2 linked regions of the Diaphorobacter ruginosibacter genome follow. The protein of the gene in region 1 binds, or shares a complex with, the protein of each later gene. Links are inferred from orthologs where the notes say so. Each region holds a gene or a part of one and is shown in the gene's direction. Other genes may lie near its edges.

Region 1 (5,889 bases):
TCAGGGTGTCCGCCGACAGCCGCTGGATGAGGGCAGCGCCCTTGTCGAACGTGATGGTCACGTCCGCCGTCTGCGGGCTCTGGCCCTGGCGGTAGTGGGTGTCGAACGTCAGCACGTAGTTCTTCGCGCTCGTGACCTCGATGGAGGGCGCGGCGAGCGATGCGCTGTAGGGCTTGTCGGCGCGCAGGCCATCCGACTCGATCAGTGCAATGCCGCCCGTGCCCAGCGTGAAGTCGCCGCGCCTGGTGGTGGCGTCGGTCTTCTTGTTCGCGGTCCAGGTCCCGGGTGTCAGGAACTTCCAGCCGAGCCAGTCGGCGGAGCCCTGCGTCACCTTGACATCACCGGGCGTACCGTCCGAGTAGAAGGTGCTCACGGTCCAGCCCGCGGGCGGCACCGCGCTGATCACCGCACCGGTGCCCGCTGCATCGAAATTCTGCTCCTGCAGCACGGTCTGCGCCTGCGCAAGCCCGCAGACCGCCCATGCGCCGGCCGCCCATAAAAATCGCCAGTTCGCGTCCATTCTTCCTCCTGCCCCAGGGCTCATCAGTAGTGGGAAATTGGCAAGATTTGCCATTAAACGCAAATAATCACCAAATTACATGAAACTACAATGACAACAGAAAAAGGCCCATGGGCAGCGCCGTGCCAAGCGGCTCGCCTGCCGGCAGTTGGTGAAAATGGCGCAGCGGCTAAAATGGCGGGCTGATACCCTGCCGCCACACGTTTGCCGTGTGCCGCTTCACCCCACATCTCAAAGAGCCATGTCCTTCTTCCGTCGCCCCGACTACCAATCCGATACCACGCAGTTCATCAACAAGCTCAAGGAACAGAAGCCCGAGCTGGATGCGCAGCAGCAGTACGGCCGCTCGCTGCTCTGGGACAAGCAGGTGGATCGCGACACCTGGGACGAGTACAACGAAGGCCGCGTCGAGCAGAAGCCCTACGTCTACCAGACCAACTCCTGATGTGCCCCGCTCACGCCAGCCGGCGTGAGCACACACCATGGCCGATACCGATCCATCCATCACCGAGGACGAGGCGCCTTCGCGAAAATCGGGGGCCGACGGGCTTCCCGAGGTCATCGACCAGGTCGCGCTCGCTCGCCTGTATGGCGAGCCGCTGTTCGCCCTGCCCCAGGATCTGTACATTCCGCCCGACGCGCTCGAGATCTTCCTCGAGGCCTTCGAGGGGCCGCTCGACCTGCTGCTCTACCTTATCCGCAAGCAGAACTTCAACATCCTCGACATCCCCATGCTCAAGGTCACCCAGCAGTACCTGAGCTATGTGGATGAAATCCGCAGCCGCAATCTCGAGCTGGCCGCCGAGTACCTGCTGATGGCCGCCATGCTCATCGAGATCAAGTCGCGCATGCTGCTGCCGCCCAAGAAGCAGGAGGGCGAAACCGAGCCCGAGGATCCACGCGCCGAGCTGGTGCGCCGCCTGCTTGAGTACGAGCAGATGAAGCTCGCCAGCCAGCGGCTGAACACGGTGCCGCAATACGGCCGCGATTTTCTGCGCGCGCAGGTCTACATCGAGCAGAGCCTGCAGCCCCGCTTCCCCGACGTGGAGCTGGTCGACCTGCAGGATGCATGGCGCGACATCCTCAAGCGCGCCAAGCTCGTGCAGCACCACAAGATCACCCGCGAGGAGCTCTCGGTGCGCGAGTACATGAGCAATGTGCTCAAGACGCTGCAGGGCCGCCGCTTCGTGGAATTCGAGGAACTGTTCCAGCCCGAGAAAGGCGGCACCGTGCTGGTGGTCACCTTCATCGCGCTGCTCGAACTGGCCAAGGAAACGCTCATCGAAATCACCCAGGCCGAAGCCTTCGCGCCGATCTACGTGCGCCTGGCCTATACGCCAGTCTGAGAACGTGCCGACGATCTGACACCCTGCGGCGCACTCCATGCGCCTTTGCCTTTCATCCATTGCGAGACTAACCCCATGCCCCACCTCGTCATCGACTTCAGCGCCAACCTCGCCGATTTTCCGGAGGCACAGATCCTCAAGGACGTGAACGCCGCGCTGTGCACCAGCCCGGAGATCAAGGACGAAGCGGATGTGAAAAGCCGCACCCATCGCATCACGCATTTCGAAATTGGTGCGCAGCCCGAGAACCGGGGCTTCGTGCATGCCCAGCTGCGCCTTCTGTCGGGCCGCTCGCCCGAGGCCAAGAACGACCTCGCGGAGCGCATTGCCGCCGTGCTGCGCAAGCACACTCCACGCCCCGAAGGCATGATGGTGCAGTTGAGCGTGGAGATCCTCGACATGGATCGCGGCAGCTACGTGAAAGAGCGCCTGTAACCCTGCGGCACACGCCGGCCCCACAACGGGAGCCGGCAGTGATGCATCACTGCATCGGAGAGGCTTCGCGCGCGGATGCCAGCACGCGGCCTTCGCTGGCCATCGCGCGCAGATGGCGTTCCACGCGCAGGAACACCACGATGAGCATCATGAACACCAGCGTCCACATGAGCACGGTGAATACCAGAAGGTTGGACGGCTCCATGAGGCGCTCGAGCCACGAGGGGCGCGTACCGGCAGTATCGGCATCGGTGCCCGAGACCTTGGTCGAGAACGCCATGTTGTAGTTCAGCAGCAGATTGCTCACGAGGAACGACGTGGTCTGCTGCGCCATGCCGCGCTGCACCTGGGCGTCGGCCAACAGGGTCTTGAAGGCGGCGGGAGCCCCCAGCACGAACGCGCGGCCCGCGTCGTAGCCGTTCGCATCGATGATGCCGTGGGTCTGGTTCAGCAGCGCCTCGGTAATGTTCACGGGCTGCGGCTTGAATTCCTCGTCATCGCCCTGCACGCCTGCCGTGGCATCGACTGCCGCGCTGACGGCCGTGCCGGCCGAAGCCTTCTCGCGCGATGCCTTGAGCCAGTCCGCCAGCGACTGCGCATCTGTCAGCCCGGCATCATCGCCTGCCGCATCGACCTGCCGGCGCTTGTCGGGGTTCTGCAGGATCGCTGCGCGCAGCAACTGATCGACCTGGGTGAATGCAGCCACCACCTCGCCATCCTTGGCGAGCTTGTCGTCATTCGCATGGTGATCGGAATCCGCAAATCCGAAGTCGCTGTACGTGGTGCGCTTGAGCTCGGCATCGTCGATCTTGAAGCCGCTCCAATCTGTCGTGGCTTGTGTTGCAGATGCTGCCGGAGAACGCAGCGAATCGGCGGCCCACAGCGCGAGGCTGAACAGGGTGAACAGCACCAGCAGCACCATCAAGACGCGCATCAGGTAGAGCAAACCGCTTTCTAGTTTTTGAAGCATGGAAACCTTCATGAAATGAAACAAGGCGCGCAGTGTGCCATGCCATGAGGGGGCCAGGAATGCAACAATTTCCAACAAAAAGGTGATGCGCGGCCAGAGGGGAAATGGGCATCTGCTGCCCGATCACCTCCTAAGTTTGGAAACCAGGGTCAAGCGATCTCGGCGTCCAGCCAGCCGCGCAGGCTGTTGAGGAACGCCCATGCACGCACCCGGTGCGCATCGCGCACATGCACCACGGCCTCGCGCAGCCGGCCCGACGCAAGCGCAAGCTCCCGGCCGATGCCTGGCAACAGCCCGCAGGCAAGCGCAGGCGTCACCCAGTCTCCGCTCTCCAACTGCATGGCGATGTTGCCGCGCGTGCACTCCGTGATTTCACCCGCGTCGTTCCACAGGATCACGTCAAAGAGCCCGCTCTGCGAAGCTGGCTCGAAGGCAGCGTAATGCGTGCGCCGCGTGGTCTTGTGAGACACGAAATCACTGTGCGCAGCGGCAAAGCAGCGATCTGCCAACGCCAGTTTCACGGGCTGCGCGGTGGCAGAGAAAGCGAATGCCTGTGCCTCGAAGGTGCCATCCTCATGCAGCAGCCACCGCACGCGCCAGTCCCCTTGAGGATGCTGGCTGCAGAGAGCCGCCAGGGTTTGATGCACCGGCGGCTCGTTCCATGCGAAGCCGAAGTACGCCGCGGACGCCCGCATGCGCGCCAGGTGCCGCTCGCGGTTCCGCAGTACGCCATCACTGAGCAGCAGCGTTTCCAGAATCTGCAGCGGCGGCAGCGCGCGGTCGATGAACGCGCGCTTGTTCTTCCATTCCTGCCATTCGTCCTGCGCGCCGGCATCGGCGGTGATGCCGCTGCCGATGCCGCAGCGCACATGCCCATCCGCTCCGATGGACAAGGTACGGATCGGCACGTTGAAGGTGGCGCGCAGGCTGCCGGGGGCGGCGCCGGGCCGCACCACGCCCAGGGCGCCGCAATACACGCCCCGCGCTTCGTGCTCCAGCCGGGCAATCCAGCGCATGGCCTGCACCTTGGGCGCGCCGGTGATCGACCCGCAGGGGAACAGGGCTGCGAACACGTCGCGCAGGGACGTCGATGGCCTGGTGCGAGCCACCACGTCCGAGGTCATCTGCCACACCGTTGGCAATGCCTCGACGTGGAACAGGCGCGGCACCTGCACACTGCGCGGCTCGGCAATGCGCGAGACGTCGTTGCGCAGCAGGTCCACGATCATCACGTTCTCCGCCCGCTCCTTGGGGGAGGTGCGCAGGTGCAGGGCCAACGCCGCGTCCTCCTCCGCTGTGGCGCCGCGCGCCGCCGTGCCCTTCATGGGACGGGTCAGCAGCGTCTCGCCGTCCCAATCGAAGAACAATTCGGGCGAGAAGCTCAGGATCCGCTCGTCACCCCAGCACATGCTGGCGACATAGCCGCCGGGCTGGGCCTCGCGCAGTGCGTCGAACAATGCCTGAGCCGATCCCTTGAGATCGCCGGTCATGGGGGCCGTGTAATTGATCTGGTAGCACTCCCCCTGCGCGATCGCCGCGTGGATGCGCTCGATGTCCCGGGTGAAGCTTGCACGCGATGATTCCGAATGGGCGCCGGGCTTCCAGTGCACGTGGGCCAGTTGCGCCTCGCCCGAATCGGGGGAGGCAGCGGCCTCGACAGTAACGGGAGCTTCGTACTCGGCAAACCACGCGAGCGGCAGTCCCTGCTGCGGCGCATGGGTGGAAAAGGCGCTGTCGAATGCACTTGCCGCCTCATAGGCCAGGCCGCCCAGGCACCAGCGCCCCTCGCGGGCTGCGCGCTCCACCTCCTCGATCACCGCGGCCACCTCGCCCGCCGAGCGGGCCTGCCACACGCGCAAAGGCTCGCCGAAGCGCAGGCGCAGACGTGCCGCCGAGGGGCTGTGGGGGTCGGGAAAATCAATCAATGTGGACAGCATGGGGCGCGCATTATTCCATGGGGGTCCATGCAACCACTTTTCTTACGGGTTGGTGCAATCGGGAGGTTGCTTATAGACTTCGCGCAATTTTCCGAAATTGCCCCAAATTGCCAGGAGACCATTCCATGAACGCACCCGCACCGGCATCCCCCAGCGCCACGGGCACGCCCTATGGCACCATTCCGCCCGCATCGCCCATGCCTGCGCGCAAGCCCATCAGCCTGCCGCGCCTCGCGCAGATGCGCGAGGCAGGCGAGAAGATCACCATGATCACTGCCTACGATGCCACCTATGCGGCCGTGGCTGATGCTGCGGGCGTGGAGTGCATTCTGGTGGGCGATTCGCTGGGCATGGTCTGCCAGGGCCTTCACAGCACCGTGGGCGTGACGCTGGACGCCATGGCCTACCACACGGAAAGCGTGGCGCGCGGACTGCATCGCGCCCAGGGAACGGCCTGGCTCATCAGCGATCTGCCTTATGGGAGCTACGCCGAGAGCAGGGAACAGGCCATGCGCAGCGCCAGCCGGCTGATGCAGGCGGGCGCGCACATGATCAAGCTCGAAGGCGGCGGCTGGACGGCACCGACCGTGCAGTTCCTCGTCGAACGCGGCGTACCTGTCTGTGCACACCTGGGCCTCACGCCGCAGACGGTGCACGCGCTGGGCGGCTACCGCGTCCAGG
Region 2 (7,003 bases), 1.6 Mb from region 1 along the record:
CGAGAGCGGCGGCTACATCCGAGCGCAGGAATGCACCATCACCCGCAAGGGCGGGCACCTGCGTTCGCTCGAGATGGCTGGCGTGGTGCTGGGCGAGAACTACCTGGTCACGCTGGTGGATATCAGCCAGCGCAAGGCCGTGGAGGAGCGCGCGCGCTACCTGGCCTACTACGACCCGCTCACCCAGCTGCCGAATCGCCGCCTGTTGCTCGACCGGCTGCAGCAGGCGCTGGCCATGAGCGCGCGTCACCAGAGCTACGGCGCGGTGCTGATGCTCGACCTGGACAACTTCAAGAGCCTCAACGAGACCCAGGGTCACGACATGGGCGACCGCCTGCTGGGCGTGGTGGCGCAGCGGCTGCGCAGTTGCGTGCATGTCGACGATACGGTGGCACGGCACGGCGGCGACGAGTTCGTCGTGGTGCTGCGGTCCATGGGCGAGAGCGAGCAGGCGGCGGCCGCGGGGGCCGAAGAGGTCGCCCAGAAGATCCTGAACGTGATGCGCGAACCCTTCGAGCTCAATGGCGAACTTCATCACACCACGCTCAGCATCGGCATCACGCTGTTCCACGGCCAGCGCGAGTCGGCGGACGAACTGCTCAAGCGTGGCGACCTGGCCATGTACCGGGCCAAGGCGGAAGGCCGCAACGCCCTGCGGTTCTTCGACCCCGAGATGCAGGCCGTGGTCGAGGCCCGTGTGGCGCTGGAGGCCGACATGCGCGCCGGCATCGCCCAGGGCCAGTTCGAACTGGCCTATCAGCCGCAGATGGCGCTGGGCAGCATCGTCGGGGCGGAAGTGCTGATGCGCTGGCTGCATCCGGAAAAAGGGCCGATCTCGCCTGTGCAGTTCATTCCGCTGGCGGAGGAAAGCGGGCTCATCCATCGCCTGGGCGAATGGGTGCTGCGCACCGCATGCGAGCGGCTGGCCGCATGGGCGGCGGATCCTGTGCTCAGCGAACTGACGCTGTCGGTGAACGTGAGCGCCCAGCAGTTCCACCAGGCGGGCTTCGTGCCCCAGGTGCTTGCCGCGCTGGCGAGCACGGGGGCGGATGCGCGCCGTCTGCGGCTTGAGCTCACGGAGAGCCTGCTGCTGGAGGACATCGACGACACGGTCAAGAAGATGGTAAGGCTCAAGAGCTACGGCGTGGGTTTCTCGCTCGACGACTTCGGCACGGGCTACTCTTCGCTGTCCTACCTGAAGCGCCTGCCGCTTGACGAGCTCAAGATCGACCAGGGCTTTGTTCGTGATGTGCTGACGGACCCGAACGACGCGGCCATCGCCCGCACCATCGTGGCGCTGGGCACCAGCCTGGGCCTGCAGGTGACCGCCGAGGGGGTGGAGACCGAGGCGCAGCGGCAATTCCTCGAGCGCAATCATTGCTATGCATGGCAGGGCTACCTGCTGAGCCCGCCGCTGCCGCTCAAGGAGTTCGAGGCGCTCGTCATGGGGCGTGCCTCTGCCGATCTGATGGTCTAATCACCTGTTCAACGGTTGCTATACAGGCGGGCATGACCACAGTTGCTCTGTTTTTCGTCACCGCGCTTGCGGAAATCATTGGTTGCTACCTGCCATGGCTCTGGCTCAAGAAGGGCGGATCGGCCTGGCTGCTGGTGCCGGCCGCCTTCAGCCTCGCCTTGTTCGCATGGCTGCTCACATTGCATCCCGACGCCTCGGGCCGCATCTACGCGGCCTACGGCGGGGTCTATGTGTGCACGGCGCTGGTCTGGCTGTGGGCGGTGGACGGCATCCGCCCCGGCATGTGGGACGTCGTGGGCGGCGCGATCACGCTGGCCGGCATGGCGGTGATCGCCTTTGGGCCCCGCGCATCCTGAGGCCCCAGATATCCCGAAGAAGCAGCCTGGTGTTGCGGTTCGTTTTTGTCAAAATTCGTAGCAGCTTCACGCGTCGCAGGGGAACAGGGCGCTTGCACGGTATGATTCCGCATTGAACATTCCTGCGCCCTGATCAACATCGCCTGACTCGTGCGTCTCAACTCCATCAAACTCGCCGGCTTCAAGTCGTTCGCCGAACCCACCAACTTCATGCTTCCAGGTCAACTCGTTGGCGTGGTGGGTCCGAACGGCTGCGGTAAATCCAACATCATGGACGCCGTGCGCTGGGTGCTCGGCGAATCGAAGGCGAGCGAGTTGCGCGGCGAATCGATGCAGGACGTGATTTTCAACGGCACGACGCACCGCAAGCCAGCCAGCCGCTCGAGCGTGGAGTTGATTTTCGACAATGCCGACCACCGCGCCGGCGGCCAGTGGAACCAGTTCACCGAAATCGCCGTCAAGCGCGTGCTCACGCGGGACGGCACCAGCAGCTATTTCATCAACAACCAGCCCGTGCGCCGCCGTGACGTGCAGGACGTGTTCCTTGGCACGGGCCTGGGGCCACGCGCGTACGCCATCATCGGGCAGGGCACGATCAGCCGGATCATCGAGTCGCGCCCCGAGGAATTGCGGCTGTTCCTGGAGGAAGCGGCAGGCGTGTCCAAGTACAAGGAACGCCGCCGCGAGACCGAGAACCGGCTCTCGGATACGCGCGAGAACCTCACGCGCGTGGAAGACATCCTGCGCGAGCTGAACGCCAATCTCGACAAGCTCGAAAAGCAGGCCGAGGTGGCTGCCAGGTACAACGCGCTGCAGGGCGACGTGACGCTCAAGCAACACCAACTGTGGTTCCTGAAGCGTGCGGATGCCGAGGCCGACCAGGCCAAGGTCCGTACGGAAGGCCTGCAGGCGGTCAACGACCTCGAGGCACGCATGGCCGACCTGCGTGCCGTGGAGGCCGATCTCGAGACCATCCGTCAGGCCCACTATGCCGCAGGCGACCAGGTCAACCAGGCCCAGGGCCGCCTCTATGAGGCCACGGCCGAGGTTGGCAAGCTCGAGGCCGAGATCCGCTACGTGGTCGAAGGCCGCCAGCGCGTGGAGAACCGCCTGGCACAGCTGTCCGAGCAGATCGCTCAATGGAACGGGCGCAAGGAAGAGGCCGAGATCGAGCTCGAAAACATCTCCGGCGCGGGCATGGATGCCGAGGAGAAGGCCGAACTGCTTGCCGCGCAGGTCGAGGAGCAGGCCATGCAGATGCCCGACCTCGAGGAGGTGCTGCGCCAGAGCCAGCAACGCGCTAGCGAGCAACGCGGCTCGGTTGTGCAGATCCAGCAGCAGATCCAGGTTCTGGCCGCCGAGCAGCGCGGTTTCGGGGAACAGAGCCGCCAGCTTGAATCGCGGCAGGAACGCCTGCGCACCGACCGCAACGCCCTCGCGGCACCCGACGAGGCACGCCTTGCCAACCTGCAGGCGCAGCTCGCGGAAGCCAATGAAACCGCCGAGATGAGCGAGGCACGGCACTTCGAACTGCAGGAAAGCGTTCCGCTGCTCGATGATGATCGTCGCCAGCGCCAGCAGGCCGTCAATACTGAAAGCGCGCGCCAGGCAGACCTGTCTGCGCGCCTCGATGCGCTCAAGGCACTGCAGGAAAAGGTCAAGACCGACGGCAAGCTGCAGCCCTGGCTCGCCAAGCATGGCCTGGACGGCATGCAGGGCCTGTGGAGCCGCATCCACGTCGAAAAGGGGTGGGAGAGCGCGCTCGAGGCTGCCTTGCGCGAGCGCATGAACGCCCTGGAGATCGGCCGCCTCGACATGGTTCGCGGCTTTCTCGGGCACGGCGGTGGCGATGCGCCACCCGCCCGCCTGGCGTTCTACAGCAAGCCCTCGGCGGGCACGGCCGCAGCCGGCGGCAGTGGACAGGCGAATCTCTCCGACCTGCTGCGCGTGACCGATGCGGGCCTCTATGCCGTGCTGGTGGATTGGCTGAGCGGCTGCTTCACCGCCCCGTCGCTTGACGAGGCGCTGAACCGCCGTTCACAGCTCAAGGCGGGCGAGACCATCTATGTGGCCAGCGGCCATGCGGTCACGGCGAACAGCGTAAGCTTCTATGCGCAGGACTCGGAGCAATCCGGCATGCTTGCGCGCGCTCAGGAAATCGAACACCTCGAGAAGGAGCTGCGTGCGCAGGTCCTGATCAGCGAGGAGTCGCGCACGGCTCTGGTGCGTGCCGAGGCGGCCTATGCGGATGCGTCGCAGCGCCTGGTGACGGCGCGCCGCGAGGCCAGCGAGGCGCAGAGCCGGGCCCATGAACTGCAGGTCGAGACCCTGCGCCTCACGCAGATGGCCGAGCAGACGCGGGCGCGCAGCGAGCAGATCGGTGCCGACCTGGCCGAGGTGGAGGCGCAGCTCAATGATCTCCAGGAACGCCGCGTCTCCGCGGAAGCGCGTTTCGAAGAGCTCGACATGCAGCTGGCCGACAGCCAGGAGCGCCATGCGCAGCTGGACGAGCGGGTGATCGAAGCCGAGCGAAAACTCAACGAATGCCGCGAGCAGCAGCGTTCTCTCGAGCGACAGGCGCAGGAAGCCGTGTTCTCGCGGCGCACCATGGAGGCCCGCAAGGCCGAGCTGTCGCGCACCATCGAGACCGCCGCGGCGCAGGCCAAGTCGCTTGCCGAGGAAGACGTCCGGGCTCGCGACGAGATGGGGCGCCTTTCGGCGGCGGCCGCGCAGGGCGGATTGCAGACCGCCCTCGACGAGAAGATGGAGCGCGAGAAGTCGCTTGCTGCCCAGCGCAGCCAGTACGACGACCTGACCGCCAAGCTGCGCGCGAGCGACGAACGCCGCGTGGGCCTGGAGCGCGCGATGGATCCGCTGCGCGCGCGCATCACCGACTTTCAGCTCAAGGAGCAGGCCGCGCGCCTGGGCCTCGAGCAGTACACCACCTTGCTGGACGATGCCGAGGCCGACCTGGCCGCGATTGCGCAGTCCATCACGGAGGGCAATGTGCGGATCGGCGGGCTGCAGGGCGAGATCGATCGCCTGCACCGGGAGATCACGGCGCTTGGCGCGGTGAATCTGGCGGCGCTCGACGAGTTGAACCTCGCGCGCGAGCGCAAGACCTTCCTCGATGCGCAGACCGAGGACCTGACGCTGGCGATGAACACGCTGGAGGACGCAATCCGCAAGATCGATGCCGAGACACGCACCTTGCTCTCGGGGACTTTCGACACGGTCAACGACCATTTCGGCCGCATGTTCCCCGAGCTGTTCGGTGGTGGCCAGGCCAAGCTGGTGATGACCGGTGACGAGATCCTGGACGCCGGCGTGCAGGTGATCGCGCAGCCACCCGGCAAGAAAAACCAGACCATCCACCTGCTCTCGGGCGGCGAGAAGGCGCTCACGGCCATTGCGCTCGTGTTTGCGATCTTCCAGCTCAATCCGGCGCCGTTCTGCCTGCTCGATGAGGTGGACGCGCCGCTGGACGATGCCAATACCGAACGCTATGCCAAACTGGTGGCAAGCATGTCCAAGGGAACGCAGTTCCTCTTCATCAGTCACAACAAGATCGCCATGGAAATGGCCGAGCAATTGATCGGCGTGACCATGCAGGAACAGGGTGTGTCGCGCATCGTGGCCGTGGACATGGAGTCCGCGCTTTCGATGGCCGAGGCATGACGGGCCGGACCACGATGCCGGCCGCCATGGAAAGCACAACGATTTGAATTCACCATGAGCACTTTTCAGATTGCACTCATCATTGCCGGCGGACTCGTGCTGGCGGTTGTCGTCGGCTACAACGCCTGGTCCACGCACCGCAATGCGCCCAAGCGTGCCCGGCCTGCCGAGCCCGAGGCGGCCTCATCGGATGCGTCGGCTGCCCGTCTCGAGCCCGGTTTCGAAGGCGTGGGTGCCAACGGACTCGGCCCGGAACATGGCATCGAGCCCAGCTTCGACGGCCATTCGGTCGACCTGAAGGACGTGCTGCAGATGCCGGTGCCGCAGGCGGAGCGGCGTGGCGGCCTTGACCCGCTGCTGGACGCCATGGCGCCCATCGTCGCCGACCAGCTGGTGTCGGGCGATGCCGCCCTGGCGGCGTTGCCTCCCACCCGCCGCGCGGGCAGCAAGCCTTTTGCGATTGAAGGCCTCAACGAGGCTACCCATCAATGGGAAGGGCCCGTGGCGGGCCAGCGCTACCGGCAGTTCCAGGCGGGTGTGCAACTGGCCAATCGCCTGGGGCCGCTCAACGAGATCGAGTTTTCCGAGTTCGTGATGAAGGCGCAGGGCTTTGTCGACAACATCGGCGCCGCGGTGGACTTCCCCGACATGCTGCACGAGGTGGCGCGTGCCCGCGAGCTTGACCAGTTCGCGAGCGAGCATGATGCGCAGCTCAGCTTCATGCTGCGTGCGCGCCACGCCGCCTGGAGCCCGGGCTATGTGCAGCAGAATGCCGCCACGGTCGGCTTCACGCAGGGCGCCATGCCCGGCCGCCTCGTGCTGCCGGCGGCCGAGGCGGGCCTGCCGCCGATCCTCACGCTGTCCTATGACACCCAGGCGGCGCTGTCGGACGACCCGGAGCAGTCGGCGATCCGCGACCTGCTGCTGAGCCTGGACGTCGCGCAGGTGCACCGCAGCGAGCAGCCTTTCACGCGCCTGCGCGAGGTTGCTGCCCAGTTGTGCAAGACCATGGACGGCGTGCTGTGCGACCAGAATGGCTCGCCACTGCCCGCCATGACGATGGATCCGATCACCGCGGATCTGGAGACGCTCTACGACAAGCTGGATAGCCGCGAGCTGTCGGCAGGCTCGGCGCTTGCCCGCCGCCTCTTCAGCTGACCCGATACGGGGACAACGGGGCTGCGCATCTGCCCGGGACAGGACCGTATTTCATGATGGCGGCCACTCCTGACCGACAGTGCGGGCCATCCGACGGCATCTTGCGTGTGAACCATCTGCCGTCTCAAGTGCGTTTGCGCACATGTGCCGGCGTGAGAGACAGACTCCCGCGCGGCAGAAAGAATGCTACGGGCCATGGCCGAAAGTTTTGACCTTTTCTCTTCTCCGCCGCAGGACGTGCCTTCCAAGGTCGTTGCCAAGGTGAACGCGCTGCGTGACCAGCTCAATGCCTGGGCGCACGAATACTATGTGCTCGATGCGCCAACGGTGCCTG

The links.
Region 2: the proteins of H9K76_RS18645 (region 1) and smc are in contact, whole or in part, in a crystal structure (PDB 3ZGX), measured with the Bacillus subtilis proteins. The link is inferred for Diaphorobacter ruginosibacter from one-to-one orthologs.

What each region holds. Positions count from the first base shown.
Region 1 is NZ_CP060714.1:4,111,846-4,117,734, forward strand. What follows is about bases 1-2,934. They hold H9K76_RS18645 (segregation and condensation protein A), read left to right. Parts: upstream 1-1,002; coding sequence 1,003-1,866; downstream 1,867-2,934. Other genes in these bases: H9K76_RS18635 (purple acid phosphatase family protein), read right to left, coding at 1-520; H9K76_RS18640 (DUF3460 family protein), read left to right, coding at 762-965; H9K76_RS18650 (5-carboxymethyl-2-hydroxymuconate Delta-isomerase), read left to right, coding at 1,942-2,301; H9K76_RS18655 (hypothetical protein), read right to left, coding at 2,348-2,934. In the rest of the region: more of H9K76_RS18655, read right to left, coding at 2,935-3,271; pabB (aminodeoxychorismate synthase component I), read right to left, coding at 3,421-5,208; panB (3-methyl-2-oxobutanoate hydroxymethyltransferase), read left to right, coding at 5,334-5,889. UniProt on the Bacillus subtilis protein: Participates in chromosomal partition during cell division. May act via the formation of a condensin-like complex containing Smc and ScpB that pull DNA away from mid-cell into both cell halves.
Region 2 is NZ_CP060714.1:2,521,203-2,528,205, reverse strand. Bases 1,664-5,711 are described here. They hold smc (chromosome segregation protein SMC), read left to right. Parts: upstream 1,664-1,983; coding sequence 1,984-5,511; downstream 5,512-5,711. Other genes in these bases: H9K76_RS11335 (cell division protein FtsZ), read left to right, coding at 5,566-5,711; H9K76_RS11345 (YnfA family protein), read left to right, coding at 1,664-1,833. In the rest of the region: H9K76_RS11350 (bifunctional diguanylate cyclase/phosphodiesterase), read left to right, coding at 1-1,477; more of H9K76_RS11345, read left to right, coding at 1,510-1,663; more of H9K76_RS11335, read left to right, coding at 5,712-6,669; NAD-dependent DNA ligase LigA, read left to right, coding at 6,865-7,003. UniProt on the Bacillus subtilis protein: Required for chromosome condensation and partitioning.